DNA from 2 places in the Microbacterium algihabitans genome. Region 1 is predicted to be linked to the other one. Evidence: predicted binding sites of a transcription regulator. Region 1 holds the regulator's gene; the other holds the start of a gene.
What was found. The regulator HrcA, encoded in region 1, represses chaperone genes, less so after heat shock. The targets are predictions, from matches to a motif close to TTNGCACTCGNNNNNNNCGAGTGCNAA.
Positions count from the first base shown of each region.

Region 2: groL (chaperonin GroEL) is a predicted target of HrcA. The motif match lies at 10,813-10,839, and genes of this name have one in related genera.

Region 1 covers NZ_JAWDIU010000002.1:54,158-69,578, reverse strand. Annotated here, with positions in the region: gene RWH43_RS07555 (anthranilate synthase component I family protein) at 1-1,226, shown strand, start outside; gene leuS (leucine--tRNA ligase) at 1,293-3,866, shown strand; gene RWH43_RS07545 (helix-hairpin-helix domain-containing protein) at 4,034-4,651, shown strand; gene RWH43_RS07540 (hypothetical protein) at 4,774-5,199, opposite strand; partial or broken gene RWH43_RS07535 (ComEC/Rec2 family competence protein) at 5,110-6,420, shown strand; gene holA (DNA polymerase III subunit delta) at 7,070-8,107, shown strand; gene rpsT (30S ribosomal protein S20) at 8,275-8,535, opposite strand; gene RWH43_RS07520 (alpha/beta fold hydrolase) at 8,651-9,376, opposite strand; gene lepA (translation elongation factor 4) at 9,464-11,341, shown strand; gene RWH43_RS07510 (DUF1990 domain-containing protein) at 11,367-12,011, shown strand; gene hemW (radical SAM family heme chaperone HemW) at 12,011-13,228, shown strand; gene hrcA (heat-inducible transcriptional repressor HrcA) at 13,342-14,382, shown strand; gene dnaJ (molecular chaperone DnaJ) at 14,444-15,421, shown strand, end outside.
Region 2 covers NZ_JAWDIU010000006.1:200,731-216,151, forward strand. Annotated here, with positions in the region: gene RWH43_RS15495 (iron-dependent transcriptional repressor DtxR) at 1-269, opposite strand, end outside; gene serC (phosphoserine transaminase) at 369-1,490, shown strand; gene RWH43_RS15505 (DUF3027 domain-containing protein) at 1,556-2,155, opposite strand; gene RWH43_RS15510 (cold-shock protein) at 2,139-2,522, opposite strand; gene RWH43_RS15515 (multidrug ABC transporter ATPase) at 2,630-2,914, shown strand; gene RWH43_RS15520 (helicase-associated domain-containing protein) at 2,916-4,652, shown strand; gene RWH43_RS15525 (DNA repair helicase XPB) at 4,711-6,360, shown strand; gene RWH43_RS15530 (response regulator transcription factor) at 6,430-7,122, shown strand; gene RWH43_RS15535 (sensor histidine kinase) at 7,260-8,930, shown strand; gene groL (chaperonin GroEL) at 9,156-10,775, opposite strand; gene RWH43_RS15545 (cold-shock protein) at 10,945-11,145, opposite strand; gene RWH43_RS15550 (LytR C-terminal domain-containing protein) at 11,290-11,889, opposite strand; gene RWH43_RS15555 (DUF3263 domain-containing protein) at 11,925-12,179, opposite strand; gene RWH43_RS15560 (DUF2332 family protein) at 12,189-13,178, opposite strand; gene msrB (peptide-methionine (R)-S-oxide reductase MsrB) at 13,251-13,670, shown strand; gene RWH43_RS15570 (nitroreductase family protein) at 13,667-14,236, shown strand; gene RWH43_RS15575 (DMT family transporter) at 14,297-15,274, opposite strand; gene RWH43_RS15580 (amylosucrase) at 15,359-15,421, shown strand, end outside.

The DNA.
Region 1 (15,421 bases):
CCTTCCCGTTCGCCCTGCGCGACTGGGTCGATCCCGAAGCGGTGTTCCTGCACCTGTTCTCCACGGCTCCGCACGCGTTCTGGCTCGACGCCGGGGTCGACGCGAGCGCGGGCTGGAGCTGGATGGGGACGGGCACTCCCGACGCGGCGGAGCACCCCCTGAAGGCGGATGCCGCGGCATCCGGAACCGTCTCGCACGAAGCGGGGGCCTTCCGTGGCGGATGGGTCGGGTGGCGAACGTACGAGGGCGACGACGCCTGGATGCGCGTGGATCGCCTGCTCGCGTTCGACCACGAGAACCGGCGCGTGTTCGCGATCGGCGACGAGACCCTGGCCGCGCGGGCCGCCGAGGCCCCACCGGCGGGTGCGGTGCCGACGGCGTCGGCTCGGGGCGCGGCATCCGCCCGCGTGACACCCGAGGGCTACGCCGAACGGATCGAGGCGTGCCGCGAGCGGATCCGCCTCGGTGACGCGTACCAGCTCTGCCTCACCACACGCTTCACCGTTCCCGGGCGCTTCGCCGCGCTCGAGGTGTTCCGCCGGCTGCGCCGCGCCTCGACCTCGCACCACGCGGGCTTCGTGCGCCGCGGCGCCACGGCGCTCGTGAGCGCCTCGCCCGAGCGGTTCGTCGAGGTGCGCGAGGGGCGCGTGCACACGCATCCGATCAAGGGCACGCGTCCGCGCTCCGCCGAAGCCGCCGTCGACGCGGCCCTCGCGGAGGAATTGCGGGCGGATGCCAAGGAGCAGGCCGAGAACGTCATGATCGTCGACCTGATGCGCAACGACCTGTCGCGGGTGTGCGCCCCCTCGAGCGTGGGGGTCGACCGCCTGCTCGAGGTGGAGACGTACCCGCACGTGCACCAGCTCGTGAGCGAGGTGTCGGGTGAACTGCTGCCGGGAACGAGCGTGGGTGGGCTGCTCGACGCGGTCTTCCCGGCCGGCAGCATGACCGGCGCCCCCAAGCAGTCGGCGATGCAGATCCTCGCCGGCCTCGAAGCGGCCCCGCGCGGGGTCTACTCCGGCGCGTTCGGCTGGATCGGCGACGACGGGTCCGCGGATCTCGCGATGGTCATCCGCAGCGTCGTGGTCGAACCGGATGCCGCCTGGGTCGGCGCCGGAGGCGGCATCACGTGGCGCTCGGTCGCGGCATCCGAAGTCGCCGAGGTGGGCATCAAGGCCCGAGCCCCGCTGGCGGCCCTGGGAGCCGAGGTTCCGCCGGGGTGGTGACCCGCGGGTCCGATAGCCTGGAGGTTGGCCCCCGCGGCCTCCCGACCTTCACGATTGGCTTCACCCGTGTCTCAGAACACCGCACCAGACCCCCGCGAGGGGGGCTTCGACACCCACGCCATCCAGGCGAAGTGGCAGCAGGCTTGGGCCGAGAAAGACCCGTTCCGCGCCGGCGGCGACGACGACAAGCGCCCCCGCAAGTACGTGCTCGCGATGTTCCCCTACCCCTCGGGCGACCTGCACATGGGGCACGCCGAGAACTACCTCTACTCCGACATCGTGGCCCGCTTCTGGCGTCACCGCGGCTACAACGTGCTCAACCCCATCGGGTGGGACTCGTTCGGCCTGCCCGCCGAGAACGCCGCCATCAAGCGCGGCGCCGACCCGGTCGAGTGGACCTACGCGAACATCGCCCAGCAGAAGGAGAGCCTGAAGGACTACGGCGTCTCGTTCGACTGGAGCCGCGTGCTGCACACGAGCGACCCCGAGTACTACCGCTGGAACCAGTGGCTGTTCCAGAAGCTGTACGAGAAGGGCCTGGCCTACCGCAAGGACGCCCTCGTCAACTGGGACCCGGTCGATCAGACCGTGCTCGCGAACGAGCAGGTGCTGCCCGACGGCACGAGCGAGCGCAGCGGCGCGGTCGTGGTCAAGAAGAAGCTGACGCAGTGGTTCCTGCGCATCACCGACTACGCCGACCGCCTGCTCGACGACCTCAACCAGCTCGAGGGTTTCTGGCCTAGCAAGGTCATCCAGATGCAGCGCAACTGGATCGGCCGCTCCGTCGGCGCCGACATCGAGTTCGAGATCGAGGGCCGCGACGAGAAGATCACGGTCTTCTCCACGCGCCCCGACACCCTGCACGGCGCCACGTTCTTCGTCGTGGCCCCGGAGTCCGACCTGGCCGCCGAGCTCGCGGCATCCGCCGATCAGGGCGTGCGCGAGAGCTTCGAGGCCTACCTCGCCCAGGTGCAGCGCGCGACCGACATCGAGCGTCAGGCGACCGACCGCCCGAAGACCGGCGTGTTCCTCGGTCACTACGCGATCAACCCGGTCAACGGCGAGAAGCTGCCCATCTGGGCCGCCGACTACGTGCTGGCCGACTACGGTCACGGCGCGGTCATGGCCGTGCCCGCGCACGACCAGCGCGACCTCGACTTCGCCCGCGCGTTCGACCTGCCCGTCAAGGTCGTCGTCGACACCAACGCGCCCGTCACCGGCGCGATCCCGGTGATCGAGCTCGACGCCGACGGCGTGCCGATCGATCCGCTCGGCGACCTCGACGAGCTCGACCCGGTCAAGACCGGCATCGCGCTGACCGGTGAGGGACGCCTGATCAACTCCGGCACGCTGAACGGCCTGAGCAAGCGCCACGCGATCACCCGCATGATCGAAGAGCTCGAGGCGAAGGGCGTCGGTCGCGCGGCCAAGACCTACCGCCTGCGCGACTGGCTCATCTCGCGCCAGCGCTACTGGGGCACGCCCATCCCCATGCTGCACGGGGAGGACGGCTCGATCACGCCGGTCCCCGCCGACCAGCTGCCGGTCACGCTGCCCTCGGTCGAGGGTCTCGACCTGAAGCCCAAGGGCACCTCGCCCCTGGGCGCCGCCACCGAGTGGGTGCAGGTCACCGACCCCGAGACGGGCCAGACGCTGCTGCGCGACCCCGACACGATGGACACCTTCGTCGATAGCTCGTGGTACTACCTGCGCTTCCTCTCGCCGAACAGCGAGACCGAGGCGTTCTCGGGCCGCGAGGCCTCGAAGTGGGGCCCGGTCGACTTCTACATCGGCGGCGTCGAGCACGCGATCCTGCACCTGCTGTACGCGCGTTTCATCACGAAGGCGCTGTTCGACATGGGCCTGGTGGAGTTCACCGAGCCCTTCTCGAGCCTCATCAACCAGGGCATGGTCATCCTCGACGGCACCAAGATGTCGAAGAGCAAGGGCAACCTCGTGCTGTTCCAGGAGGAGCTCGACGCCCACGGCGCCGACGCCCTGCGCGTGGCCCTGGCCTTCGCGGGTCCCGTGGAAGACGACAAGGACTGGAACGACGTCTCGACCACGGGTGCGGCGAAGTTCCTGGCCCGTGCGCTGCGCATCGCGCACGACGTCGACAGCGAGACCGACGTGGTCTGGGCCGAGGGCGACAAGACCCTCCGCCGCGTCACGCACCGCCTGCTGGCCGACGCCGCGAACCTCATCGAGCAGACGAAGTTCAACGTCGTCGTCGCGCGCCTGATGGAGCTGGTCAACGCCACCCGCAAGGCGATCGACGGTAAGCCCGGAGCGAGCGACCCCGCCGTGCGCGAGGCGGCCGAGGTCATCGCGATGACCCTCGACCTGTTCGCCCCGCACACCGCAGAGGAGATGTGGCAGACGCTCGGCTACACCGGCTTCGTGGGGCTCGCGACCTGGCGTCAGGCCGACCCGACGCTGCTGGTCGAAGACACCGTCACCGCCGTGGTGCAGATCGACGGAAAGGTGCGCGGCACGCTCGAGGTCTCGGCCAAGATCGGCGCCGACGAGCTCGAAGCGATGGCCCGCGCCGATGAGAAGGTGCTCCGCGCCCTCGGCGACCGCGAGATCGTGCGCGCTGTCGTGCGCCCGCCCAAGGTGGTCAGCTTCTCGACGACGTAGGTTCTGATTCCGGATGCCACGTCCCCGACGCTCTGCGGAGTGCGGGGGACGTGGCATCCGGGGTTTTCGGGGGCGGGGCTCCTCCCCAGCGGCCGATCGCTCCGGGTTCTCCCCATCTGACCGAACTCGCCCCACGACGCCCTCCGGCCCCTCCCTACCGTGGCAGCGTGACGGACGAGACCGAGCCCGACGAGCGGTTGCGCGCGCGCACGCGCCTCGGGATCGGCGGGGTCATCGTGCTGGTGTTGCTCGCATTCGCCGTGACCATCGCGATCGGCATGTTCCGTGGAGCGACCGGAGCCGAGGTGGTCGCTCCCCAGCCGTCGTCGTCGGCGGCGTCGCTGCTGCCCGCGGAGGCCGGACTGTACGTCCACGTCGCCGGCGCGGTGCGCAAGCCGGGGCTCTACCGCCTCGACGCGGGAGACCGCGTGGCCGACGCGATCGCCCGCGCGGGCGGCTTCTCCGACGAGGCCGCACGCGACGGGGTGAACCTCGCCCGCCCGGTCGCCGACGGCGAGCAGATCGTGGTGCCCGTGATCGGGGCCGAGACCGCCGCGCCGACGGCGGGTGGCTCGGGCGGGGGTGCGGCCGGAGGCGTACTCGACCTCAACACTGCCACCCGCGATCAACTCGACACCCTCCCGCGCGTGGGGCCGGCGATCGCGGATCGCATCATCGCGTGGCGCGAGCAGAACGGACGCTTCACCAGCGTCGACGACCTGCTGTCGGTGCCGGGAATCGGGCAGAAGATGCTCGACGGCATCCGCGATCTGGTGCGCGTATGAGCGTGCGGAGAGCGGTGCGGGGGCGGGCGCTCCGCTCGGTCTCGGTGGCCGCCCTGACCTGGGTCGCCGCCGGGGTGGCGGTGGGCGTTCCGGATGCCGAGGTGCTCGCCCTCGTGCTCGCCTCAGGCGCGCTCGTCGCCACAGGCGTCTTCGTGTGGCGGCGGCGGGCCGTCGTCGGCGTGGTGGCCGTGGCCCTCGCCTGCGCCGGGGCGGCGGCGGGAGCCGTGGCATCCGTCGCGCCCGTGCGCGATCACGTCGCGGCCCTGCAGACCGAGGGCGGGCGGCAGCTCGAGCTCGACGTCACCGTCGCGGGACGCATCGACGGCACTCCCGACGGGGGAGCGTGGTTCGATGCGATCGCGGCAGAGGTGCGCGCGGGGCCGGTCTCGCTGAGCGGAGGCGTGCCCGTGCGCGTGATGGTCGACGCCGAGGGACGCGCAGCGCTCGCGGGCACGGGCATGGGGGGAGAGGTCGGCGTCGTCGGGCGCGGCATCGCGGCCGACCCCGCGGAACGGGCGGTGCTCGTGGTGCGCGCGAACGAGGTGCACGATGTGCGGCCTCCGGAAGGGCTGTGGGCGTTCTTCGAGGGGCTGCGAGACGGGCTGGTCGCCTCGACGCGCGGACTCCCGCAGCCCGGCGCAGGACTGGTACCGGGTCTGGCCGTCGGTGACACCTCCAGCCTCGATCCGTCGACGGAGGCGGCCATGAACGCGGCATCGCTGTCGCACCTGACGGCCGTCTCGGGCGCGAACTGCGCGATCGTGGTGGGCGCGGCGTTCGCGTTGCTCGCACTCTGCGGTGCCTCGCGTGGAGTGCGCGTGGTCGGTGCAACCGTCGTGCTGGTCGCCTTCGTGGCCCTGGTCACCCCCGAACCGAGCGTCGTGCGGGCCGCGGCGATGGCCGTCGTCGCGATGCTCGCTCTGGCCCTCGGGCGGCCCGCGGTCGGCATCGCGGTGCTCTCGGCGGCCGTGACGGCGTTGCTCGTCATCGATCCGTGGCTCGCGCGTTCGCTCGGCTTCGCCCTGTCGGCGGGCGCCACCGCTGCCCTCCTGGTGCTCGCGCGGCCCCTCGCGGGCGGGTTGGAGCGGTGGATGCCGCGTGCCTTGGCTCTCGGACTCGCCGTGCCCACGTCGGCCCAACTCGTCTGCGGCCCGCTGATCGTGCTGATCGATCCGCACGTGCCACTGCTGGGGATCGCCGCGAACCTCGTGGCCGATCCGGCGGCCGCTCCGGCCACCATCGCGGGAGCACTGGCGTGCATCGCGCCCTTCACCTGGCTGCGCGACGGACTCACCGCTCTCGCGTGGGTCCCCGCCGCATGGATCGCCGCGGTCGCCCACACAACGACCGCCGTCTCAGTGCAGAACCTGCCGTGGCCCGACGGTCTGCTCGGTGCCGCCCTGCTCGCCGCCGTGGGTGCGGCGGTGAGCATCGCGATCCTGCGACCGCGACGACTCCCGCGTCTCACGGCGCTGTCGTCGGCGGCGATGGCCGTGGTGGTCGGCCTGGTGCTCGGGCAGACCACCGTGCGCACCGTCGGCGGCCCGCTCACGGTGCCCAGCGCATGGCAGGTCGCGATGTGCGACGTCGGCCAAGGCGATGCGACGCTCTGGAGATCCGGCGAGGCGGTCGCCCTCGTCGACACCGGTCCGGAGCCCGCCGCGATGGATCGCTGCCTCACCACCTTCGGCATCGACCGGGTCGATCTGCTCGTGCTCACGCACTTCGACCTCGACCACGTCGGCGGCTCCGGGGCGCTGATCGGTCGAGCTGCGGTCGTCCTGCACGGCCCTCCGGGCGAAGCGGCGGATCAGCGGCTGCTCGAACGCTTCGCCGCGGCTGGCTCCCGCCTGCAATCCGCGTCGATCGGTCTGACGGGCACCATCGGCTCGACCCGGTGGCAGGCGCTCGGCCCTCCGCCCCGCGCCGAACCCGGTAACGACGCCAGCGTCGCCCTCGACGTCGTCGGGCCGGGCTTCCCCCGCACCGCGCTGCTCGGCGACCTCGGCGAGCAGTCGCAGGCCGACCTCCGCCGGCGGCTCGCTGTGCCCCGCGTCGACGTGGTCAAGGTCTCGCACCACGGCAGCGCCGATCAGGATGCGGAGCTCTACCGCGAACTCCACCCGCGGGTCGGGCTCATCGGCGTGGGAGCGGACAACAGCTACGGACACCCGACCGCGAAGCTCCTGGGCATCCTGACCTCGATCGGAGCGACGGCGGGTCGGACGGATCAGGATGGCGCGCTGGCGGTGTGGCTCGACGCTGACGGGCGCCTGACGATGTGGCGGGAGAAGGCTCCGGCCGTCGTCCCTGCTGCGGCCATGCCGGTGCCCCGAGCGCGGGGTGGAGGCGCCCGGCGTCGGTCATCGTCGCCTCCGCCCGACGGCCGATGTCGGAGGCGGTCGGTAGGCTGGGGGAGTGACTCCGGCTCCCCGACGCTCCGCCCCCGCCAAGGCGAAGTCGGCCATTCCGCAGGTATCGTGGCGCAGTCCGCAGCCCGCACCGATCGTGCTCGTCTCGGGTCCCGAAGAGGTGTGCGCCGAGCGCGCGACGGCCGGCATCCGCGCAATGCTCAAGAGCGAAGACCCCAGCCTCGAGGTCACCGACATCCGCGCCGACGACTACACCGCGGGCACCCTGCTCTCCGTCACCTCCCCGTCGCTGTTCGGCGAGCCGCGGCTCGTGCGCGTCACCGGCGTCGAGAAGTGCAGCGACACCTTCCTCAGCGAAGCCGTCTCGTATCTCTCGCAGACGCAAGAGGGCGCGACCGTCGTGCTGCGCCACACCGGGGCGAGCGTGCGCGGCAAGAAGCTGCTCGACGGCATCCGCGCGGGCCAGGGCGGCGGCATCGAGATCGCGTGCCCCGCCGTCAAGCGCGACTCCGACCGGTTCGACTTCGCCGTCGGCGAGTTCAAGACCGCGGGCAAGCGCATCGCGCCGGTCGCCTTGCGCTCGCTCGTCTCGGCCTTCGCCGACGACCTCACCGAACTCGCCGCGGCGTGCCAGCAGCTCATCGCCGACGTCCCGGGCGACATCGACGAGCGCATCGTCGAGCGGTACTACGGGGGTCGCGTCGAGACCTCGGCGTTCACCGTCGCCGACACCGCCATCGCCGGCCACTACGGGCCCGCACTCCTCGCGCTGCGTCACGCCCTGGCATCCGGAGCCGACCCCGTGCCGCTCGTCGCCGCCGTGGCGATGAAGCTGCGCACGATGGCCCGTGTCGCCGGCAGCCGCGAGTCGTCGTCGATGCTCGCTCAGCGACTCGGCATGAAGGACTGGCAGGTCGACCGCGCGCGGCGCGACCTCGTCGGCTGGACCGGCAACACCCTCGGCATGGCGATCCACGCCACCGCCCGCGCCGACGCCGAGGTCAAGGGCGCGTCGCGCGACGCCGTGTTCGCGCTCGAGCGCATGATCACAATCATCGCGACCCGCGCGCCCTTCGGCGACTGATCGCGACTTCGGCCCGGCCCCGCCTCAGACGGTCCACGCCGGTCGACTGCCGGCCAGCGTCGGCGTGTCGATGAAAAGTCCCGCCGTTGGGCACAGCCGCGACCACCCCGGAAACGACGAAGCCCGCCCCGCGCAGTGCGGGACGGGCTGTCGAGAAGAGCTGCGGCTCAGAGAGCGGCGACCTGCTTCGCGATGGCCGACTTGCGGTTCGCGGCCTGGTTCTGGTGGATGACACCCTTGCTCACGGCCTTGTCGAGCTTCTTGCCGGCGGTGACGAGCGCCTTCTCGGCGGCCGCCTTGTCTCCGGCCAGCACGGCCTCGCGGGTGCGACGCACGTGCGTGCGCAGCTCGCTCTTGACGGCCTTGTTGCGCTCGCGCGCCTTCTCGTTGGTCTTGTTGCGCTTGATCTGCGACTTGATATTCGCCACGTCGACGGTCTTTCGTTTGAGTGAGTGTTGGAAGTGCCGGGCGAGCGGTAGAGGGGCGCTGCACCGGCGATCGTGGAGGTCGGGAAAAACCCCACACGCAAGCCAAGAAGCGAGTCTAACAGGTCGAGGCTTCGACCGTTGTGAGCGCCACGTTCAGCACGGCGTTGAAGACGCGCGGCCGCATCGCCGTCACGAGGTGGGTCGTGCGCGGGACGACGATGAGCTCGGCATCCGGAGCGATCGTGGTGAACAGCTTCTCGTTCATGCGCAGCTGGTCCCACTGCCCGTTGACGAACCAGAGCGGCACGTCGATCCGGCGCAGCGCCGTCAGAAGATCGAGCACCGACAGCGACGCGAGAGCGGTGTCTTGTGCGTCGAACGCGTAGCCGCCGGCTCCGAAATCCGGGCGCGTCTCGGCAGGGAGCGTGCGGTCGAGCACCCGATTGGTGAGGCCGAGGCCGCGGTCGGGCAGGCTGTCGAACCGTCGAGCGAGGAAACGGTAGGCGGCGAGTCCGATCCCGCGGGGGAGAGAGGTGCAGGATGCCGCGACGAAACCCCCGACCGGGGGAGCGTCCTCGCTCCCGGTGTAGGCGATCGACAGCAGACCGCCCATCGAGTGCCCGACGAGCAGCACGGGGCCGCGGGAGGCGGCATCCCGAACCGCCCGATCGATCGTCGCGAACGCCTCGTCGAGCGTGAACTCCTCGCCGCGGCGGGTTCCGTGCCCCGGCAGGTCGACGGCGGTGACGGGGGTGCCGCGTTCTTCGAGGTACGCGACCTGCGCGCGCCACATGGTCGCCGACGTGCGGATGCCGTGCACGAGCACGACCTGGACCGTCATGGCATCCACTGTAAAAGGCTCCGGAGGCCGAGAGCCTGAGCGCTCGCGGACGGCGATGTCGGCGCACCACCGTAGAATCGACGGAACATGTCACCGCGCGCCCTGAAGCCCCTCGAGCCGTCTGCCACTCCGCCGGAGCAGATCCGCAACTTCTGCATCATCGCTCACATCGACCACGGCAAGTCGACGTTGGCCGACCGCATGCTGCAGATCACCGGCGTCGTCAGCGACCGCGATATGCGCGCGCAGTACCTCGACCGCATGGACATCGAGCGCGAACGCGGCATCACGATCAAGTCGCAGGCGGTGCGGATGCCGTGGTCGACTCGCGCGATCCCTGAGCTTGTCGAAGGGCAGGGACCCGAGCAGACGTTCGCCCTGAACATGATCGACACGCCCGGTCACGTCGACTTCACCTACGAGGTCAGCCGATCGCTCGCGGCGTGCGAGGGAGCGATCCTGCTCGTCGACGCCGCTCAGGGCATCGAGGCGCAGACGCTCGCCAACCTCTACCTCGCGCTCGAGAACGATCTGACGATCATCCCGGTGCTGAACAAGATCGACCTGCCCGCGGCCGACCCCGACAAGTACGCCGCCGAGCTCGCCGGCCTCATCGGCGGCGACCCGGCCGACGTGCTGCGCGTCAGCGGCAAGACCGGCATGGGCGTCGAAGCGCTGCTCGACCTGATCGTCGAGAAGATTCCCGCCCCGGTCGGCAAGGCCGACGCTCCGGCGCGCGCGATGATCTTCGACTCCGTCTACGACGCCTACCGCGGCGTCGTCACCTACGTCCGCATGATCGACGGGTCGTTGCAGCCGCGCGAGCGCCTGCAGATGATGTCGACGGGGGCGACGCACGAGGCCCTCGAGATCGGCGTCTCGAGCCCCGAGCCGGTTCCGACCAAGGGTCTCGGCGTGGGCGAGGTCGGCTACCTCATCACGGGCGTGAAAGACGTGCGCCAGTCGAAGGTCGGCGACACGATCACCACGCACCGCAAGCCCGCGACCGAAGCGCTGCCCGGGTACACCGACCCCAAGCCCATGGTCTTCTCGGGCATCTATCCGATCGACGGCAGCGACTACGCCGAGCTGCGCGAAGCGCTCGACAAGCTCAAGCTCTCCGACGCGTCGCTGCAGTACGAGCCCGAGACCTCGGTCGCCCTGGGCTTCGGTTTCCGCTGCGGCTTCCTCGGTCTGCTGCACCTCGAGATCATCACCGAGCGCCTGTCGCGCGAGTTCGACCTCGACCTCATCACCACCGCTCCCTCGGTGACCTACGAGGTCACCACCGACACCGGCGAGACGGTCTCGGTCACCAACCCCAGCGAATACCCCGACGGTCGCGTCGCCTCGGTGTCGGAGCCGATCGTCAAGGTCGGCATCCTGCTGCCCAAGGACTACGTCGGTACCGTGATGGAGCTCTGCCAGACGCGTCGCGGCACCCTGCTGGGCATGGAGTACCTCAGCGAAGACCGCGTGGAGCTCCGCTACCACATGCCCCTCGGCGAGATCGTGTTCGACTTCTTCGACCACCTCAAGAGCCGCACGCAGGGCTACGCGAGCCTCGATTACGAACCCGCCGGCCAGCAGACCGCCGACCTGGTCAAGGTCGACATCCTGCTGCAGGGCGACAAGGTCGACGCGTTCAGCTCGATCGTGCACCGCGAGAAGGCCTACGCCTACGGCACGCTCATGGCCGAGCGTCTGCGCAAGCTCATCCCGCGCCAGCAGTTCGAAGTGCCCATCCAGGCCGCGATCGGCGCGCGCATCATCGCGCGCGAGACGATCCGCGCGATCCGCAAGGACGTCCTCGCCAAGTGCTACGGCGGTGACATCACCCGAAAGCGCAAGCTCCTCGAAAAGCAGAAAGAGGGCAAGAAGCGCATGAAGATGGTGGGCCGTGTCGAGGTGCCGCAGGAGGCGTTCATCGCCGCCCTGTCGGGCGACGTCGAGACCAAGAAGTAACGCACCACACCGAGAGGGGTGAGCCATGCGCAGGCAGAGTTTCACCGATGACACGGTCGACTACGCAGCCGTCGGCGCCACCCAGGCGCACGACCTCATGCAGTACCCGCCCGAGCACTCCGTGCCGGCCGAGGACTCGTGGCGCATCGGCAGCGGCGAAGAGCGCTTCGCCGCCGCCGGCGAGCTGCTGCTGTCGTGGGCGCCGCTGCGCACCGGAGAACTGAGCATCACCGACGTGCGCCCCGCGGCCAACGCGGGGTACTCGGGGGTGGGTTTCGACGCTGACGGTGCCCCCGTGGCCCCCTCGAGCCTCGAGGCCGAGCAGCGCTTCGCCGCCGACGGCACGCCGTTCGTCAGCCCCGGCGCCGGAGTCCGTCTGCACGGCAAGGTCGACGGCCACCGCGCCGATGCCGAGCTGCGCGTGATCTCGGTCTTCGAAGAGCCCCGTCGTGTCGGCTTCATCCTCGGCACCGTCGGACACTCGATCGTCAGCGGCGAGGAGCTGTTCGCGGTCGAGTGGCGCGACAACGACGAGGTGTGGTTCGTCGTGCGTGCCTTCGACCGGCCCACGGCCCCGTCGTACCGCCTGTTCACGAGCCGCGTGCGCCGTCGGCGCAAGGCGTTGTTCGCTCGCTACCTGCGAGCGATCTCGCCGCTGTACTCGTCCTGATGGGCGGTCCGCTCCCGCTCGGAGACCCGGCCCCCGCCGACGGACGCCTGCCCGCCGACCTCGAGATCGACCCCACCGCCGACTTCGGTGTCTACCTGCACGTGCCGTTCTGCCGCGTGCGGTGCGGGTACTGCGACTTCAACACCTACACCGCCAGCGAGTTGCGCGGCGCCCGGCAAGACGACTTCGCCGACACGCTGAACGCCGAGGTGCGTCTGGCGGGGGCAGTGATGGATGCCGCGGGCGGTCGCCGCTCGGCATCCACCGTCTTCTTCGGGGGAGGCACGCCCACCCTGCTGCCGCCGGGGGATCTGGCGCGCATGCTCGACGCGGTGCGCGGGGAGTTCGGCATCCGCGACAACGCCGAGGTCACGGTCGAGGCCAACCCCGACACGGTCGACGACGCCATGGCGCGCACCCTCGCCGACGCCGGCGTGAACCGTCTGTCGATCGGCATGCAGTCGGCTCGGCCGCACGTGCTCGCCGCCCTCGACCGCACGCACGATCCCGCCAACGTGGCCACGGCCGTCGCCGCGGCCCGACGCGCGGGTCTCGACGTCTCGCTCGACCTCATCTACGGCGCGCCGGGGGAGTCGCTCGACGACTGGCGCGCCTCTCTCGAGGCGGCCACGGCCCTCGAACCCGACCACATCTCGGCCTACGCGCTGATCGTCGAAGACGGCACCAAGCTCGCTCGCCAGATCCGCTCCGGCGTGGTCGCTGAGCCCTCCGACGACCTGCAGGCCGACATGTACGAGCTCGCCGACGACCTGCTCGCCGCCGCCGGCTACGACTGGTACGAGGTGTCGAACTGGTCGCGCGGCGTCGAGCACCGCTCGCGCCACAACCTCGCGTACTGGCGGGGGACCGACTGGTGGGGCTTCGGGCCGGGCGCGCACAGCCACGTCGCGGGGCTGCGCTGGTGGAACGTCAAGCACCCCGCCGCCTACGCCCAACGCCTCGCCGCCGTCGAGTCGCCCGCGGCCGCGCGGGAGCGCCCCGACGAGACCGCGCGTCGGCTGGAGTCGGTGCTGCTGCGCAGCCGCATCCGCGAGGGTCTGGCGGTGTCGGAGATCCTCGGCGAGGGCCGCAAGAGTGTCGCCGCGCTCATCGCCGACGGGTTGATCGAGGGGGCGGATGCCGTGCACGGGCGCATCGTGCTGACCCGGCGCGGACGCCTGCTCGCCGACGCCGTGGTGCGGGCGCTCACGGTCTGAGCGTCGCGCGGGCGCTCCCGCGGCGGCCTCCGCGAGCCGCCCGGCGCAGTGTCGGGGCTATCCCGTAGAATTGGCACTCAAGAGACGCGAGTGCCAGACGGGAGGAGCATCGCATGGTGTCGGAACGTGGCCTTCAGGTGCTCCGCGCGATCGTGCAGGACTACGTCGACACGCGTGAGCCGGTCGGCAGCAAAGCCATCGTCGAGCGCCACGCCTTCGGGGTGTCGGCCGCGACGATCCGCAACGACATGGCCCTGCTCGAAGACGAAGACCTCATCGTCGCCCCGCACACCTCGTCGGGGCGCGTGCCCACCGACAAGGGCTACCGCGTGTTCGTCGACCACCTCGCCGAGCTCCGTCCGCTCTCGGGTGCACAGCGCAGCGCCATCACGTCGTTCCTCGACGAGGCCGGCGACCTCGACGACCTCCTCGCCCGCACGGTGCGCGCACTCACTCAGCTGACCGGTCAGGTCGCCATCGTGCAGTACCCCTCGTTCGCCCGGGCCAACGTCTCGCACGTCGAGCTCGTCGCCCTCGGCGGCCCCCGCGTGCTGGTCATTCTCGTGACCGACACCGGCCGTGTCTCGCAGCGCATCTCGTTCGTGCCCGTCGAGCCGAGCGAGGCCGACGTCACCCAGCTGCGGGCCCGCGTGAGCGGTCTGCTGGTTGGCCGCAGCGTCGCCGACAGCTCCCAGCGGGTGGCCGCGGCCCTGGCCGACGGCCCCCGCCCCGGGGTCGTCGTCGACGCCCTCGCCGACGCCGTGCTGCGCGTGGTCGGCGAAGAACTCGAGGAGTTCCGGCAGGATCGCCTCGTCATGGCCGGTGCCGCGACGCTCGCCAAGCGCGAGCAGGACTTCCGCGGCAGCATCTACCCGCTGCTCGAGGCCATCGAAGAGCAGGTGACGCTGCTGCGCCTCATGAGCGAGATGGTCGCCGACGAGCAGGGCCTGTCGGCCAGCATCGGGCGGGAGAACGAGCCGTTCGGCCTCGTCGAGGCCTCGGTGCTCGCCAGCCGCTACGACGGCTCCACCGGCGGAGCGCGCGTCGGACTCCTGGGTCCCATGCGCATGGACTACTCCTCGAACCTCGCGGCGGTCCGTGCCGTCGCGCACTATCTGACCCGGATGCTCGAAGACGACGACAGCTCTCGTTGACTTTCGAGAGATCGAGCACCCCAAAGAGAACAACCCCGCGTGAGCGGGCAGGAAGGCGATTGTGGCTGACCACTACGAGGTCCTGGGTGTCGAACGCGACGCCAGCCCCGAAGACATCAAGAAGGCGTACCGCCGTCTGGCGCGCCAGTTGCACCCCGACGTCAACCCGGGAGAAGACGCCTCCGAGCGCTTCAAGCTCGTCACGCACGCCTACGACGTGCTGAGCGACCCCGAGCAGCGCCGCCGCTACGACATGGGCGGCGACCAGAGCCCGTTCGGTGGCGGGGGAGCAGCCGGCTTCGGCGGCTTCAGCGACATCTTCGAGACGTTCTTCGGCGGCGCGCAAGCGGGCGGCGGCGGTCGCGGTCCCCGTCCGCGCTCGCGCCGGGAGCGCGGACAGGACGCCCTCGTGCGCGTCACGCTCCAGCTCGGCGACGTCGTCTTCGGCGCCCACCGCGACCTCGAGGTCGACACGGCGGTGCTGTGCGAGACCTGCAAGGGCGCGTGCACGCAGCCCGGCACGAGCGAGGTCACCTGCGACATCTGCCACGGCTCGGGTCACGTGCAGCGCACCGTGCGCAGCCTGCTCGGCAACGTCGTCACCAGCGCCCCCTGCACCGTGTGCCAGGGCCACGGCACGACGATCCCGTACCCCTGCGGAACATGCCAGGGCCAGGGCCGCGTGCGCGCGCGCCGCACGGTCTCGGTCGACATCCCCGCCGGCGTCGAGTCGGGCCTGCGCCTGCAGCTGCCCGGTTCGGGTGAGGTCGGCCCCGCGGGCGGACCCAACGGCGACCTCTACCTCGAGATCACCGTCGAGGCTCACGAGGCGTTCAGCCGCGAGGGCGACGACCTCGTCGCAACCCTCGAGGTGTCGATGCCGGATGCCATCCTCGGAGCAAACGCGACGATCGAGTCCCTCGACGGAAGCGTCGACCTCGAAGTGCGCCCCGGCGTGCAGTCGGGCGACGTGCTGACCATCAAGGGCCGCGGAATCACCCCGCTGCGCGGCACCCAGCGCGGCGACCTCAAGGTCGGC
Region 2 (15,421 bases), on a different contig from region 1:
ATCACGTCGCTGAGCAGACGCTCGGCGAGACGGTGCTTGCGCATGACGTCGACGGCCTTCTGGCGGCCGGCGTCGGTGAGCTCGAGCCGGCGGTCCTCCGACACGACGACCAGACCGTCGCGCTCCATGCGCCCGACCGTCTGCGAGACCGTCGGCCCGGAGTGCCCCAGGCGCTCGGAGATGCGCGCCCGCAGGGGCACGATCTTCTCCTCCTCGAGCTCGAGGATCGTGCGCAGGTACATCTCGGTGGTGTCGATCAGATCGGTCATTCAGGTGTCCTCGATGTCGCGCGGCAAGTCCTCCCAGCCTACCGACCCCCTCCGACATGAGCGCGGGCGGGCCCGGAGGCTCGCCCTAGAATCAGTGCCATGCCGCACGTGGAACTCCCCACCGATCTCCTGCCCGCCGACGGCCGCTTCGGGTGCGGCCCCTCGAAGGTGCGCGGTGCGCAGCTCGAGGCGCTCGTCACCCGCGGGGCGTCGATCCTCGGAACCTCGCACCGTCAGGCGCCCGTGAAGAACCTCGTCGCCAGCACGCGCGCGCGTCTTGCACAGCTGTTCCGCCTGCCCGAGGGCTACGAGATCATCCTCGGCAACGGCGGGTCGACGGCGTTCTGGGACGCCGCGGCGTTCGGCCTGATCGAGAACCGCAGCCAGAACCTCGTGTTCGGCGAGTTCGGCGGCAAGTTCGCTTCGGCCGCCGCGGCGCCGTGGCTGCAGGCGCCCGACGTGCGCCGCGCCGAGCCGGGCACCCGCACGGTCGCCGAGGCCGTCGAGGGCGTCGACGTCTACGCCTGGCCCCACAACGAGACCTCGACGGGCGTCTCGGCCCCCGTCCAGCGCGTGAACGCGGATGCCGGTGCGCTCACCGTCATCGATGCGACCAGCGCCGCGGGCGGCATCGACTTCGACGTCACCCAGGCCGACGTCTACTACTTCGCCCCGCAGAAGAACCTCGGCTCCGACGGAGGCATCTGGTACGCCGCCGTCTCGCCCGCGGCGATCGAGCGCATCGAGAAGATCGCGGCATCCGACCGCTACATCCCCGAGTTCCTCAGCCTGAAGAACGCGGTCGACAACTCCCGCCTGCAGCAGACGCTCAACACCCCCGCCCTGGCGACCCTGCTGCTGCTCGACGAGCAGCTCGGCTGGATCCTCGACAACGGCGGCCTTGAGTGGGCGGCCGCGCGCACGGCGGAGTCGTCCTCCGCGTTGTACGAGTGGGCGGATGCCAGTGCGGTGGCGACCCCCTTCGTCGCCGACGCCGCCGACCGCTCGCCCGTCGTCGTCACGATCGACTTCGACGACAGCATCGATGCGAGCGCGATCGCGAAGAGCCTGCGCGCGAACGGCATCGTCGACACCGAGCCGTACCGCAAGCTGGGCCGCAACCAGCTGCGCGTGGCGACGTTCGTCTCGATCGAGCCCGACGACGTGCGCCGCCTGATCGGGGCCATCGACTACACGATCGAGAATCTGCCCGGCGCCTGACGCCACGAACGACGAACGACGAAGGCCGTCCCGCATCGCGCGGGACGGCCTTCGTCGTTCAGAGGTCAGTAGCTGCGGTCGCCCTCGTCGCGGTCGTCGTCGTCCGCGTCGTCGACATCGAGGGTGTCATCGTCATCGTCATCGTCGTCATCGCCCTCGTCGTCCGCCTCAGCGGCCGGAGCGTCGAGCTCGTCGATGTCGACGCCGTCGAGGTCGCCGGCGTGGAAGCGCGCCTTCGGCTCCTCGTCGTCCTCGTCGTCGTCTTCTTCGTCCTCGTCGGGATCGTCGCCGTCGTGATCGTCGTCGTCACCGTGGTCGTCGTCGGTCGCGGCGGCCGCGACCTGCGCCGCCTGGTACTCGGCGAGTCGCGTGGCCCACGGCACCCAGTCGGGAGCGAGCAGCGCTCCGTCGCCGGGCAGCAGTTCGACTTCGAGCGCGGTCGGCTCGGAATCCTCGACGACCGCCACGCTGACGGTCCAGAACCATCCGGGGTACCCCGAGAGGCGCGTGTGGAAGCGCAGCGAGACGACACCGTCGTCTTCGAGCGCGTAGTCGGCGGCGGGGCCGATGGTGTCGGCGGGGGTGATCTCGCGCAACGCGGACAGCGCGAGATCGTGGGCGCCGGTCAGGCGCTCGTCCGCGGCCGACTCAGGCTTCGAAGTCATCGGCGACCTTGCGCAGGACCGCGGCGATCTTCTGGGCGTGCGGGCCGTTGGGGTAGCGACCGCGACGCAGATCGCCGCCGATGCCGTCGAGCAGCTTCACGAGGTCTTCGACGATGATCGCCATGTCGTCGGCGGGCTTGCGCGAGCGCTTCGACAGGCTGACGGGGGCGTCGAGCACGCGCACCGAGAGCGCCTGCAGACCGCGCTTGCCGTCGGCCACGCCGAACTCGAGGCGGGTCCCGGCCTTCGGGCCCGGGGTTCCGGCGGGCAGAGCCGTGGCGTGCAGGAACACGTCCTGGCCGTCATCGGTGCTGATGAAGCCGAAGCCCTTCTCGTCGTCGTAGAACCTGACCTTGCCGGTGGGCATGGACACCTCGCTGGATGAGTGCGCGGATCGCGCGGCGGAACACGGGAGCCGATCGGATCCCGGTCTTCCAGCCTACGGCACCGCCGCCAGGCAGTAGGCTGAGCCCGATGAGCACCCGCACCTCCGGTGGCAGCACGCCGGGCGACGACATCCCCGTCCGCCGCATCGACCGCATCCTGACTTTCATGTCACTCGGCCTGGTCGTCGTGTCCATCGTGTGCTTCTTCATCGTGATCCTCGCGCAGCCGCTCGGAGTCAGCGACTTCACCCAGGGCGCATGGCCCCTGATCGTCGTCCTCCCGCTGTTCGCCCTTCCCGTCGGCTTCGCGCTCATCATCGCTCTGCTCATCATGAATTTCGTCCGAAAGGGCCGGGCCAACAGGGCCCGATGACGTGGCCGAGACCTCCGCACAACGCGCACTGGCGGTCTCGTTGAGCGCGCTCACCGACACCGAGCTCGGCCGTCTCTTCGACGAGCGGCAGATCTCGCCCTCGAGCACCTGGCGCGACATGTTCGACGCTGCGGAAGCCCTACTCGAGCCGGCCTCGGTCGCCCGCGGCCTTCCCGCCCTCTCCCGCGACGAGGCCGAGGCGCTCGTGGCCGCCGTCGACGGCGAGGCCGCGACCGGCCGCGTGCGTGCCGACCTCGCATCCCGGGCCCTCGTCGACGACGCGGGCACCCCCTTCCCCACGGTCGCCGATGCCGTGCGCGAGGCCCGTCCCGACGGTCTCGCCGGGCCGCGCACCGCCGCGCGCGAACCGGGCGCGGCCGAGTCCGCGGCATCCGTCGCCGCTGCCTCCGAGGCCGCCTTCACCAACGCCGCCTCGGTCGCCGACGTGCTCCTGCAGACCCTCGGGTCCCCGCTCGGGCGCATCGGATCGGGTTCGCTGGGCGCGACCGAACGCCGCCGCCTGGTTGATGCGGGAGCCGTGGAGACCCCCGCCGACGCCGATCTGCTGGTCGGACTCGCCGCCTCGGTCGGGCTGCTCGGAGCGAACGACCGTGCCTGGCTCGTCTCGCCCGCCGGTCGCGAGTGGCTCAAGCTGCCGACGCTCGAGCGGTGGCAGCAGACCGCCGTCGCTCTGCGCGACGCCCTCCCCCGTGCCTACCGCTCCGAGAACGGCGGGTGGATCCCCCTGCACCTCTGGGCCGGCGCGACCCCCTTCGACCCCGAGGCACCCGAGCGCGCGGCGCTGTGGACCGAACGCCTGACCCGGTGGGGACTCACGGATGCCGCGGGCCGCATCACCCCGTGGGCTCAGCCCCTCGCCGAGGGCGGCGACGTCGACACCTCCGCGCTGCGCGAACTGCTCCCGCCCGAGGTCGACCGCGTGTACCTGCAGAACGACCTCACCGCCATCGCCCCGGGCCCCCTCGCTCCCCACCTCGACGTGCGCCTGCGGTCGATGGCCACGCGCGAGTCGCGCGCCCAGGCCTCGAGCTACCGCTTCAGCGCCGCGACGATCGGTGCCGCGATCACCGCGGGCGAGACCGCTGACTCGTTGCGCGAGTTCCTCTCGGGCATCTCGTTGACGGGCCTCCCCCAGCCGCTCGCGTACGTCATCGAGCGCACCGCGGCGGAGCACGGCCGCGTGCGCGTGATGAGCGAGGCGGCCTCGTCGCTCACGCGGGTCGTCACCGACGACGAGACGCTGCTGCGCTCGATGGAGATCGACCAGTCGCTCCGCTCGATCGCACTCACCCGCACCGACGACGCCCTCGAGTCGCACGTGTCGGCCGACGTGGTGTTCTGGGCCCTGACCGACGCGCACTACCCCGCCGTCGCAGTCGACGAGCAGGGCCGACCGCGGGCCCTCGAGCGCGCGAAGCTCGCCACCGAGCAGACTCCCGGCGCGGATGCCGATGAGACCTACGCTCCGCTGATCGCCCGTCTGCGCGCCGGGGCCGAGGACTCGGATGCCGCGTGGCTCGAACGCGAGCTGGATCAGGCCGTGCGCGCTCGCGCGGTGATCGACGTGACCGTGCGCCTGCCCGACGGCACCGCGCGCGTGTTCCGCCTCGAGGCGACGGGCCTGGGCGGCGGACGCCTCCGCGGACGCGACCGCGGCGCCGACGTCGAACGCACCCTGCCGCTGTCGCACATCGACGGCGTCGCTCCCGTCGCGTGACGCCGCGCGGCGTGCGCGGTCGGCCCGGTGTCGCCCGACCCCGGTAGGATCGAACGTTATGGCTGACGGTCCCCTCATCGTGCAAAGCGACCGCACCGTGCTCCTCGAGGTGGCTCACCCTCAGGCGGAAACGGCGCGGCACGAGCTGGCGGTGTTCGCCGAACTCGAACGCGCGCCCGAGCACATCCACACCTACCGCATCACGCGCCTGGGGCTGTGGAACGCCCGCGCCGCCGGCCACGACGCCGACGCGATGCTCGCGACCCTCGACACCTGGTCGCGCTTCCCGGTGCCCGCCTCGGTCAGCACCGACATCCGCGAGACCGTCAACAGGTACGGCCGCCTCGTGATCGAACGCAACGACGAGGGTGCGCTCGTGCTCCGGTCGACGGATGCCGCGGTGCTCAGCGAGGTCTCGCGCAACAAGCGCATCGCTCCTCTGCTGATCGGGCACCCCAGCCCCGACACCTTCCTCGTCGACGCCTGGGCGCGCGGTCACATCAAGCAGGAACTGCTCAAGATCGGCTGGCCCGCCGAAGACCTCGCGGGCTACACCCCTGGCACGCCCCACCCGATCGATCTCGCCGAAGACGGCTGGAGCCTGCGCCCCTACCAACGCCAGGCGGTCGAGTCGTTCTCCGAGGGCGGGTCCGGCGTCGTCGTGCTCCCCTGCGGCGCGGGCAAGACGCTCGTGGGCGCCGGGGCCATGGCCGACACGCGCACGACCACGCTGATCCTGGTGACCAACACCGTCAGCGCGCGCCAGTGGCGCGACGAGTTGCTGCGGCGCACCAGTCTGACGCCCGAGGAGATCGGCGAGTACTCCGGCCAGGTCAAGGAGATCAAGCCGGTCACCATCGCGACCTACCAGATCCTCACCGCCAAGCGCGGCGGAAAGTACGCCCACCTCGCGCTGCTCGATGCGCTCGACTGGGGCCTCGTCCTGTACGACGAGGTGCACCTGCTGCCCGCACCGGTGTTCAAGCTCACCGCCGACCTGCAGGCGCGCCGACGGCTCGGCCTCACCGCGACGCTCGTGCGCGAAGACGGTCGCGAAGGCGACGTGTTCAGCCTCATCGGCCCCAAGCGGTTCGACGCGCCGTGGAAGGAGATCGAGGCCCAGGGCTTCATCTCCCCCGCCGCCTGCTACGAGGTGCGCATCGACCTCCCCGCCGACGAACGGCTCGAATACGCCGCCGCCGCCGACGAGGACCGCTATCGCCTCGCCGCCACGGCACCCGCGAAGATCGAGGTCGCGCGTCGGCTCGTGCAGCGGCATCCGGGTGAGCGTGTGCTCGTGATCGGTCAGTACCTCGATCAGATCGACGAGCTGGCGCAGGCCCTCGGTGCTCCGCAGATCACCGGCGCGACCCCGATCCCCGAGCGCGAGGAGCTGTTCCAGGGCTTCCGCGACGGCAGCATCCCGCTGCTGGTGGTCTCGAAGGTCGCGAACTTCTCGGTCGACCTGCCCGAGGCCTCCGTCGCCATCCAGGTGTCGGGGTCGTTCGGCTCGCGTCAAGAAGAGGCGCAGCGCCTCGGTCGACTGCTGCGCCCCAAGCAGTCGAACCACACCGCGAGCTTCTACACGCTCATCGCCCGCGACACGGTCGACCAGGATTTCGCGCAGAACCGCCAGCGCTTCCTCGCCGAGCAGGGATACGCGTACACGATCCTCGACGCCGACGGAATCGACGCCGCAGCCGCCTGAGACATACCAGGGTGCGGCTTTCCGAGCCATATCCAGCACTTTGCTGGGTGGGATCACGATAATGAGGGCATGACAGCTCCTCGCATCCTCGTCGTCGACGACGAACCGAACATCCGCGACCTGCTCATCACGAGCCTGCGCTTCGCCGGTTTCCAGGTGCGAGCCGTGGCCAACGGCGCGCAGACGATCTCGGCCGTGCTCGAAGAAGAACCCGACCTCATCGTGCTCGACGTGATGCTGCCCGACATGAACGGCTTCAGCGTCACCAAGCGGCTCCGGGGCGCCGGCTACACCGCGCCGATCCTCTTCCTCACCGCCAAGGACGAAACGGAAGACAAGATCATGGGCCTGAACGCGGGAGGCGACGACTACGTCACCAAGCCGTTCAGCCTCGACGAGATCGTCGCCCGCATCCAGGCGATCCTGCGCCGCACGATGCAGGCCGACGAGGAGTCGATCATCCGCACGGGTGAGCTGACGATGGACCAGGACACGCACGACGTCAGCGTCGGCGACGTCTCGATCGACCTGAGCCCCACCGAGTTCAAGCTGCTGCGCTACCTCATGCTGAACCCCAACCGCGTGCTGTCGAAGGCCCAGATCCTCGACCACGTGTGGGAGTACGACTTCAACGGCGACGCGGGCATCGTCGAGAGCTACATCTCGTATCTGCGTCGCAAGATCGATCCGCATTCCTCGGAGCCGCTCATCCAGACCAAGCGCGGCTTCGGCTACATGCTGAAGTCGGGCAAGACCGCCTGAGCGGAAGGCATCGCCCCCTGTCGCACTCCGACGATTCCCTCACGCGCTGGTGGCGCGGCCTGAGTCTGCGCACCAAGGTCACCGGCGTCACCGTCGCGCTCCTCGCCATCGGCCTGTTCACCGCGGGCATCGGCACGATGGTGTTCCTGCGCACGACCCTGGTGAACAACCTCGACGAGCAGCTCGCGCAACAGGCGGCGGGAAGCATCGCCAACAGCATCTTCACCACGGCGTCGGTCGACGGGCAGACGGTGTTCTCGCAGGTCGACAACGCCCCGCAGATCGGTTCGATGGTCGTCGTCTACGGCCCCGACGGCCAGCGCGAGGCCTTCTACAACGGGACCGCATCGACGTCGCTGCCCGACATCCCGCAGACCTTCACGCTCGAGCAGACCTACCTGCAGATCGACAAACGGATCGAGCTCGAAGACCCCACCTCGGGGCAGCACTTCCTCGCGCGCGTCGGGGTGCTGCAGCCGCAGGGCAATCCCGGCGTCTACACGCAGATGGTCATCCAACCCCTCGCGCCGACCGATCGGATCGTGGCGGCCTACCTGGGCATCTACGCGTTCGTCGCCCTGCTCATCCTCATCGCGACCGCGTTGCTGACGCGTCTGCTGGTCACCCTCGCGTTCCGCAACCTGCGCCAGGTCGAGACGACCGCGATGGACATCGCCGCCGGTGACTTCAGCCAGCGCCTCACCGACATCGTGCCCGACACCGAGGTGGGTCGACTCAAGACCGCGATCAACGCGATGCTCGCCCGCATCGACGGCGCCATCGGCCAGCGCGACGCGACGGTCCGCCAGATGCGCCGGTTCATCGGCGACGCCAGTCACGAACTGCGCACGCCGCTGGTCACCATGCGCGGCTACGCCGAGCTGTACCGCATGGGGGCGATCCGCTCCGACAAAGACGTGGCCCAGTCGATGGAGCGCATCGAGAAGGAGGCGATCCGCATGGGCGCCCTCGTGGAAGACCTGCTGGCCCTCGCCCGCCTCGACGAGCGTCGCGACGTCTCCATCACCGAGCTCGACCTGCGCCCCATCGCGCGCGACGCCGCCCTCGACCTGCGCGTCACCTCTCCGCAGCGCGAGGTGACGGTCGACGACACGACCTCTCGAGGCGAGTTGGTGCTGCCGACCATCACCCTCGATCCGCTGCTCGATGCCGGCGGTCGCCCCTCGACCGCGGCCAGCCGTCGCCGCGCGGCGCCCCCGACCTCGGCGATGGCGATCGCGGGCGCGACGCTCTCGCGCCTCCGCCGCCGGTCCAAGGACGCGTCCGACCCGGCGACGAACACGGGAGAGACCCCCGCGGCCGCGCCCGGTGCGGGTCTGCTGCGCGCGACCCCGCGTCTGGCCCCCATCGTGCTGGGCGACGAGAACAAGGTGCGCCAGGTGGTCGCGAACCTCCTCGGCAATGCCCGCCGGTTCACCGCCGACGACTCCCCCATCGGCCTGCGTGTGGGGGTGGATGCCGAGAGCGACATGGGGTGGATCGAGATCATCGATCACGGCGAGGGCGTTCCCGAGCAGATCCGCGAGCAGATCTTCCAGCGCTTCTGGCGCGCCGACACCTCGCGCACGCGCGAGACCGGAGGCTCGGGGCTCGGCCTGTCGATCGTCGCGTCGATCGTCGACCTGCTGCACGGCACGGTCGAGGTCGTCGACACCCCCGGCGGGGGTGCGACCTTCCGCGTCTCGCTCCCCCTCGCCGACCGACGCGACGTCGAGGAGCACGCGCTGATCGAGACGCAGCCCCTCGAGCGTCTCCCCGAGGACTACCGGCCCGATCCCGACGCCTGACTCCCGACGCGCTCTCAGCGCCAGGTCCGGCTGAGCAGATCGCGCAGCGCCCCGATACCTGGCGAGCCGAGCTCCGGGTGAACCGCAGCCAGGGAGCGGACTTCTCCGTCGGCCCACGGCACGAGGTCGGTGGCCTCCATGCCCGGTCGACTCCCGGCGGATCCGGCCCGACAACGAAGAACGCCCCCTCCCGAAGGAGGGGGCGTTCTCAGGCGTCAGCGTGGATCAGAAGTCCATGCCACCGGTCGGGTCGCCCGCGGGAGCGGCGGCCTTCTCGGGCTTGTCGGCGACGACGACCTCGGTCGTGAGGAACAGACCTGCGATCGACGCGGCGTTCTGCAGAGCCGAGCGGGTCACCTTGGCCGGGTCGATGATGCCCTGTGCGAACAGGTCACCGTACTCGCCGGTCGCGGCATTGAGGCCGTGGCCCACGGGGAGCTCGGCGACCTTGTTCGCCACGACACCGGGCTCGAGACCGGCGTTGAGCGCGATCTGCTTGAGCGGAGCCTCGATGGCGACGCGAACGATGTTGGCACCCGTGGCCTCGTCACCGACGAGGTTGAGGTTGCCGAGGGCGTTCTTGCCAGCCTGGATGAGCGCGACGCCACCACCGGCGACGACACCCTCTTCCACAGCGGCCTTGGCGTTGCGCACGGCGTCTTCGATGCGGTGCTTGCGCTCCTTGAGCTCGACCTCGGTCGCGGCTCCGGCCTTGATGACGGCGACGCCACCGGCGAGCTTCGCGAGGCGCTCCTGGAGCTTCTCGCGGTCGTAGTCGCTGTCGGTGTTCTCGATCTCGCGGCGGATCTGGGTCACGCGACCCTCGATCAGCTCCGACTCACCGGCACCCTCGACGATCGTGGTCTCGTCCTTGGTGATGATGACCTTGCGGGCACGGCCGAGCAGGTCGACGGTCGCGTTCTCGAGCTTGAGGCCCACCTCTTCGGTGATGACCTGGCCGCCGGTGAGGATCGCGATGTCCTGCAGCTGCGCCTTGCGACGGTCGCCGAAGCCGGGAGCCTTGACGGCGACCGACTTGAAGATGCCGCGGATCTTGTTGAGCACGAGCGTCGCGAGAGCTTCGCCCTCGACGTCCTCGGCGATGATGAGGAGCTCCTTGCCCTCCTGGATCACCTTGTCGACGATCGGCAGAAGGTCCTTGATGTTGGAGATCTTCTGGTTCGCGATCAGGATGTACGGGTCTTCGAAGACCGCTTCCTGACGCTCGGGGTCGGTGACGAAGTAGGGGTTGATGTACCCCTTGTCGAAGCGCATGCCCTCGGTGAGCTCGAGCTCGGTGCCGAAGGTGTTCGACTCCTCGACGGTGACGACGCCTTCCTTGCCCACCTTGTCGATGGCCTCGGCGATGAGCTCGCCGATCGCGGGGTCGGCGGCGGAGATCGACGCGGTGGCGGCGATCTGCTCCTTGGACTCGACCTCCTTGGCGGAGGCGAGCAGCTCGTCGGTGACGGCCTTGACGGCCTTCTCGATGCCCTTCTTGAGCGAGATGGGGTCGGCGCCGGCCGCGACGTTGCGCAGGCCCTCGCGCACGAGCGCCTGGGCGAGAACGGTGGCGGTGGTGGTGCCGTCACCCGCGACGTCGTCGGTCTTCTTGGCGACCTCCTTGACCAGCTCGGCGCCGATCTTCTCGTACGGGTCGTCGAGCTCGATCTCCTTGGCGATCGAGACGCCGTCGTTCGTGATCGTGGGGGCGCCCCACTTCTTCTCGAGCACGACGTTGCGACCGCGGGGGCCCAGGGTCACCTTGACGGCGTCGGCCAGCGTGTTGAGGCCGCGCTCGAGACCGCGTCGGGCCTCTTCGTCGAAAGCGATGATCTTTGCCATAAGTGTGTCGTCCCTCCCGGACGGGTGACTTCCAGATTTGGCACTCGACGAATGCGAGTGCTAATCCATTCTGGCACTCGCCCCTGGGGAGTGCAAGCCACCGGACCCCCGTGGAACGACGAACGCCGTGGCATCCGGAGTGCGGATGCCACGGCGTTCGATGCAGCGGTCAGGCCAGGCGCACGGACTCCGCCTGCGGGCCCTTCTGCCCGTTGCCGACGGTGAATTCGACGGCCTGTCCCTCCTCGAGGACGCGGAAGCCCGACATCTCGATGCTCGAGTAATGGACGAAGACGTCCTGCCCGTCAGCGACGGTGATGAAGCCGAAGCCCTTCTCGGCGTTGAACCATTTGACAGTGCCCTGGGTCATGCGAATCTCCTGTTGCTGTACGACGAGGTCATCGTAAGCACGCCGGATGTCGCCGCGAGGGGGTTCGCGGGCATTGTTGACGCGCGTGCCCCCAAGTTGTTACGCCGCGGAAACACGCGGCTCGCGGGGGCTCGCTCGCAGCGATCAGCCCGTGGGTGCGGGCGTGGCTCCGCCGGCCCGGTCGAGGCCGATCACGACGATGAGACGCTTGGCCGCGCTCTCGTCGTCGGGGGTGCCGGGGTCGTCGGCCGGCTGCAGGAAGTCGCTCTGGGCGGTCTGCGCCCCGCCGATGGTCTGGGCGAGCCCCTCCGCCGCGGCGGCGTCGGCCTCGCCCTTGTAGTACACGGTGGTGGTGGCGAAGTCGGTGGTGTCGGAGTTGCCCGTCTCGACGTCGTCGCCCGACCATCCGGCGGCGACGATCTGCTCGCGCAGCGACGCGGCCAGACCGTCTTGCGGGGTGCCGTTGAGCACGACGACCGTGTACGAGGTGTCGATCACCGACGGCGTGGTGGGCTCGGCGGAGATGACGGGGGCGGGGGCGTCGGCGTCGCCGAACGACAGGCGTCCCGACAGGACGAGCGTGGCGAAGACGCCCGCGATGATCAGCACGAGGGTGGCGATGGCCGCCCACAGGAACACGATCCAGCCGCGCGAACGCGGACTCTCGGCGCGGTGCGCCCCGACGCGGCCGGAGGCGTCCGGCAGGTCGTCGAAGCGATCCCGCGGGAAGGTCGATCTGGCCATTCGACGATGCTACCGGTCGGAGTTTTCGGGTCTTCTCAGCGAGACGCGGTACGCCCGAGGCGTGCCCGGTGGCGGTCCGCGGCCTCATCGCGACGGCGGCGCAGACGACGCACCAGCATCGGGTCGTGGGCGAGAGCCTCGGGGGTGTCGATGAGACGACCGAGCAGTTGGTAGTACCGCGCGGGCGTCAGGTCGAACTCCGCGCGGATCGCCTCCTCCTTCGCACCCGCGTGGCGTCTCCACTCACCCTCGAAGGCGAGGAACGCGAGATCACGGTCGGTCAGAGGCACACCTCGACGTTACTGCGGGGCGCCCTGCGATCCCGGATGCCACGCCACCCACGCCCCGAGCGGATCGACCTCCGCGACGACGTCGCCGTCGAGGGCGAGGGCGAAGCCGCCGCGGGTGACACGCGGGGGCTGCGACCACGCATCGTGAAGCCCGGGGGCGTCGAGGGTGATCCACCGCCCGGCCGCGCGGGCCGCGGCGATCACCTCCCCGCGATGGGCTCGCGGAACGTGGGCGAGCACCCCGGGCGTCGTTACGACGAGCGTGGCATCGCGCGGAGCCCGAGCGGCGAGCGCGGGCAGCGCCGCGGCCCCGTCGCCGGCGACGAGCAGGGGCGGGTCGGCCGCGGCGACGTCCAGCGCTCCCACGATGCGCTCTCGACGCCCCTCCTCCCCCGGCCACACGAGGCCGGTCAGCCAGGCGCGGTCGCCGTCGTCGCGCGCGTCGAGGGGGTTCAGGTCGATGCCCGCGCGCCACACGATCTGCGGCATCCGGAGCTCGGGCGAGCCCGTCAGCTCGCTCTCGAGCGTGACGGCGCCCGCACCATCGGTCGGATCCAGCGCGATCGTCTCGGAACCCCGGCGGTAGCGGTACGCGTAGCGGTCGGGGTAGAGGCACAGACCCGCGCTCGCCCCCACCTCCAGCAACGCGATGGGGCCGTCGATGAGCGAGAGCGCGGGGAGCAGAGCAGCGCACCGTAGCGGCTCGTTCGTCTGCACGCTGCGGCGCGCGCATTCGGCCGCCACCTCGTCGGCATTCGCGACGACCCACCGCGCCCACGCGTCGACGTCGTCGAGGGGCGCTCCGAGAAGACGGAGTACCGCGAAGACGAGCGGCGGTTGCCGGCGCGTCTCGGGGATCCGCGCCAGTCCGGACGCGACCGCGGGGTCGTCGACGACCCGCTGCGCCCACGCCTCGTAGACCGCCGAGCGGCCGGGGGCCTCGTCTCGCGCGAAGCGCCCGTAGCGGGCGACGGTCGTCGTCACGGCATCCGGATCCACTCCCCGATCATCCCAGCTCGACCCGATCGCCCGCGCCCAGGGGAGAATGGAGGAGACGAAGGAGAGAACCCCATGACCTACGCCGTCGACAAGTCCGACGACCAGTGGCGCGCCGAGCTCAGCCCCGAGCAGTACGCCGTGCTGCGCCAGGCGGGCACCGAGCGCGCCTGGACCGGTGAGCTGCTCGACGAGAGCCGCGCTGGTTTCTACACCTGTGCCGCGTGCGGCAACGAGCTGTTCCAGAGCGGCACCAAGTTCGACTCGCACTGCGGATGGCCGAGCTTCTACGAGTCGGTGCGCCCCGAGGCCGTCGAGCTCATCGACGACAACAGCCATGGCATGCAGCGCACCGAGGTCCGCTGCGCGAACTGCGGCTCGCACCTGGGCCACGTCTTCCCCGACGGGTTCGGCACGCCCACCGGCGACCGCTACTGCATGAACTCGCTCTCGCTGAACTTCACCCCCGCCGACACCCCCGCTGACGGAGCATGAGCGCGCTCGAAGCCATGCGCGACCGCCGGTCGTGGTCGAAAGTCACCGACCTCGCCCCGACCGGACCCGAGCTCGAGGCGTTCGTCGCCGCGGCAGGTCGCGTCGCCGACCACAAGACCCTGCGGCCCTGGCGCCTCATCGAGATCCGGGGAACCGACCGCGACGTGCTCGCGCGCGCGCTCAACCAGGCCGACGGCAAGAAGGGGCTCTCGTCGAAGCCCCGCCGCGCCCCGTTGATCATCGCGGTCGTCGCCGATCTCAGCTCCAAGAAGATCCCCGCGTGGGAGCAGGAGGCCGTGGCATCCGGAGTCGCCCACATGCTGAGCCTCGTGCTCGACGAGGCGGGCTTCGGCGTGTTCTGGCGCACCGACGACAACACCCGCAGCAAGGTGCTCGCCAAAGCGCATGGTCTCGCCAAGGGCGAGGTGCTGCTGGGGTGGCTCTACGTCGGGGGCAAGCCGCAGCGCTCGCGCCCCGTGCGCCGCAAGACGGTGGATGCCGCGAAGCACCTCTCGCGCATGCCCGGAGGCAAGAAGCGTCGAACGCTCGACGAGACCCGCCTCTGAGGTGATCCCCACGACGCCGTCGGCTCCGGCCGGCGGCGTCGTCGTGTGCGCCGGGACCGATCAGGTGCGACGCCGCCGCCGCCACGGCACGGCCGCCACCACGACACCCGCGATCGCGACGACCGCCGCGAGCAGGGCGACCGGGGTCGAGGGGGCGGCGGGCGCGGGCCAGAGGGCGTCGAGCAGCACCGAGGTCGACAGCAGGCCGACGACGGATCCGAGTCCGAGCAGCAGCACGCCGGTGCGGCGCACGACCACCGCCGACAAGAAGATGTAGACGACCCCGACCGCCCCTCCCACGTAGAGCCACGGCGCGGTGGGGATCGCGCGCGGCGCCCCGACGACGCCGACGTGGACGAGGGCGGCGATCACCAGCACGACCGTTCCGCCGATGAAGTTCACCAGGGTCGCCGTCAGCGGGCTCTCCACGCGCACGCGCAGGCGGCCGTTCGTCCCCTGCTGCCAGGCGACGCCGGCACCGGCGACCGCGGGGACGATCAGCATCCACAGCGGCACGCCGCCGAGGGCGTCTCCCGACAGGCACACCACGACGCCGGCGATCGCGAGGACGGCGCCGACCACGCGGCGCACGGTCACCGGCACGACACCGGCCGGGCCGAAGCCGACGCGATCGAGCACGAGACCGCCCGTGGTCTGACCGGCGACGAAGCCGACCGTGAACAGGGCGACGCCGATGGTGGCGACCGTGAGGCCCTGGCTGGCGACGGTGAACGCCCCCGCGAGCCCGCCGAGCAGCATCCACGGCGGCACGGAACGCGACCGGATGCCGGCGACCAGTCGCCCGAAACCGCGGCGCCCTTCCGGCACGATCAGCGACAGGGCGATGAGGATGACCAGGCCCGAGCTGAACGAGATCGCCGCCGCGACGATGCCGTCGCCGACCTCGGCGCCGAGCGAACCGTTGATGCGCGCCTGCAGGGCCGTGAGGGCGCCGATGAGCACCGCTCCGGCGACGGCGATGCCGACCGATCCGCGCTCCGACACCGCTCTCCCTCCGCGCTCCCGCTCGGGAGCCATCGTCGATCGTACGGGCCGGGGCGGGCCCCGCAGAGCCGCCTCGGCGCCCATCGATCCGCGGCGGTGTCGCCCGCAGGGCCGATCATGCGTCAGGCTTTGCTCGTGACACAGCTGCACTCCGGATCCCACGACGTCGCGCGGATCCTC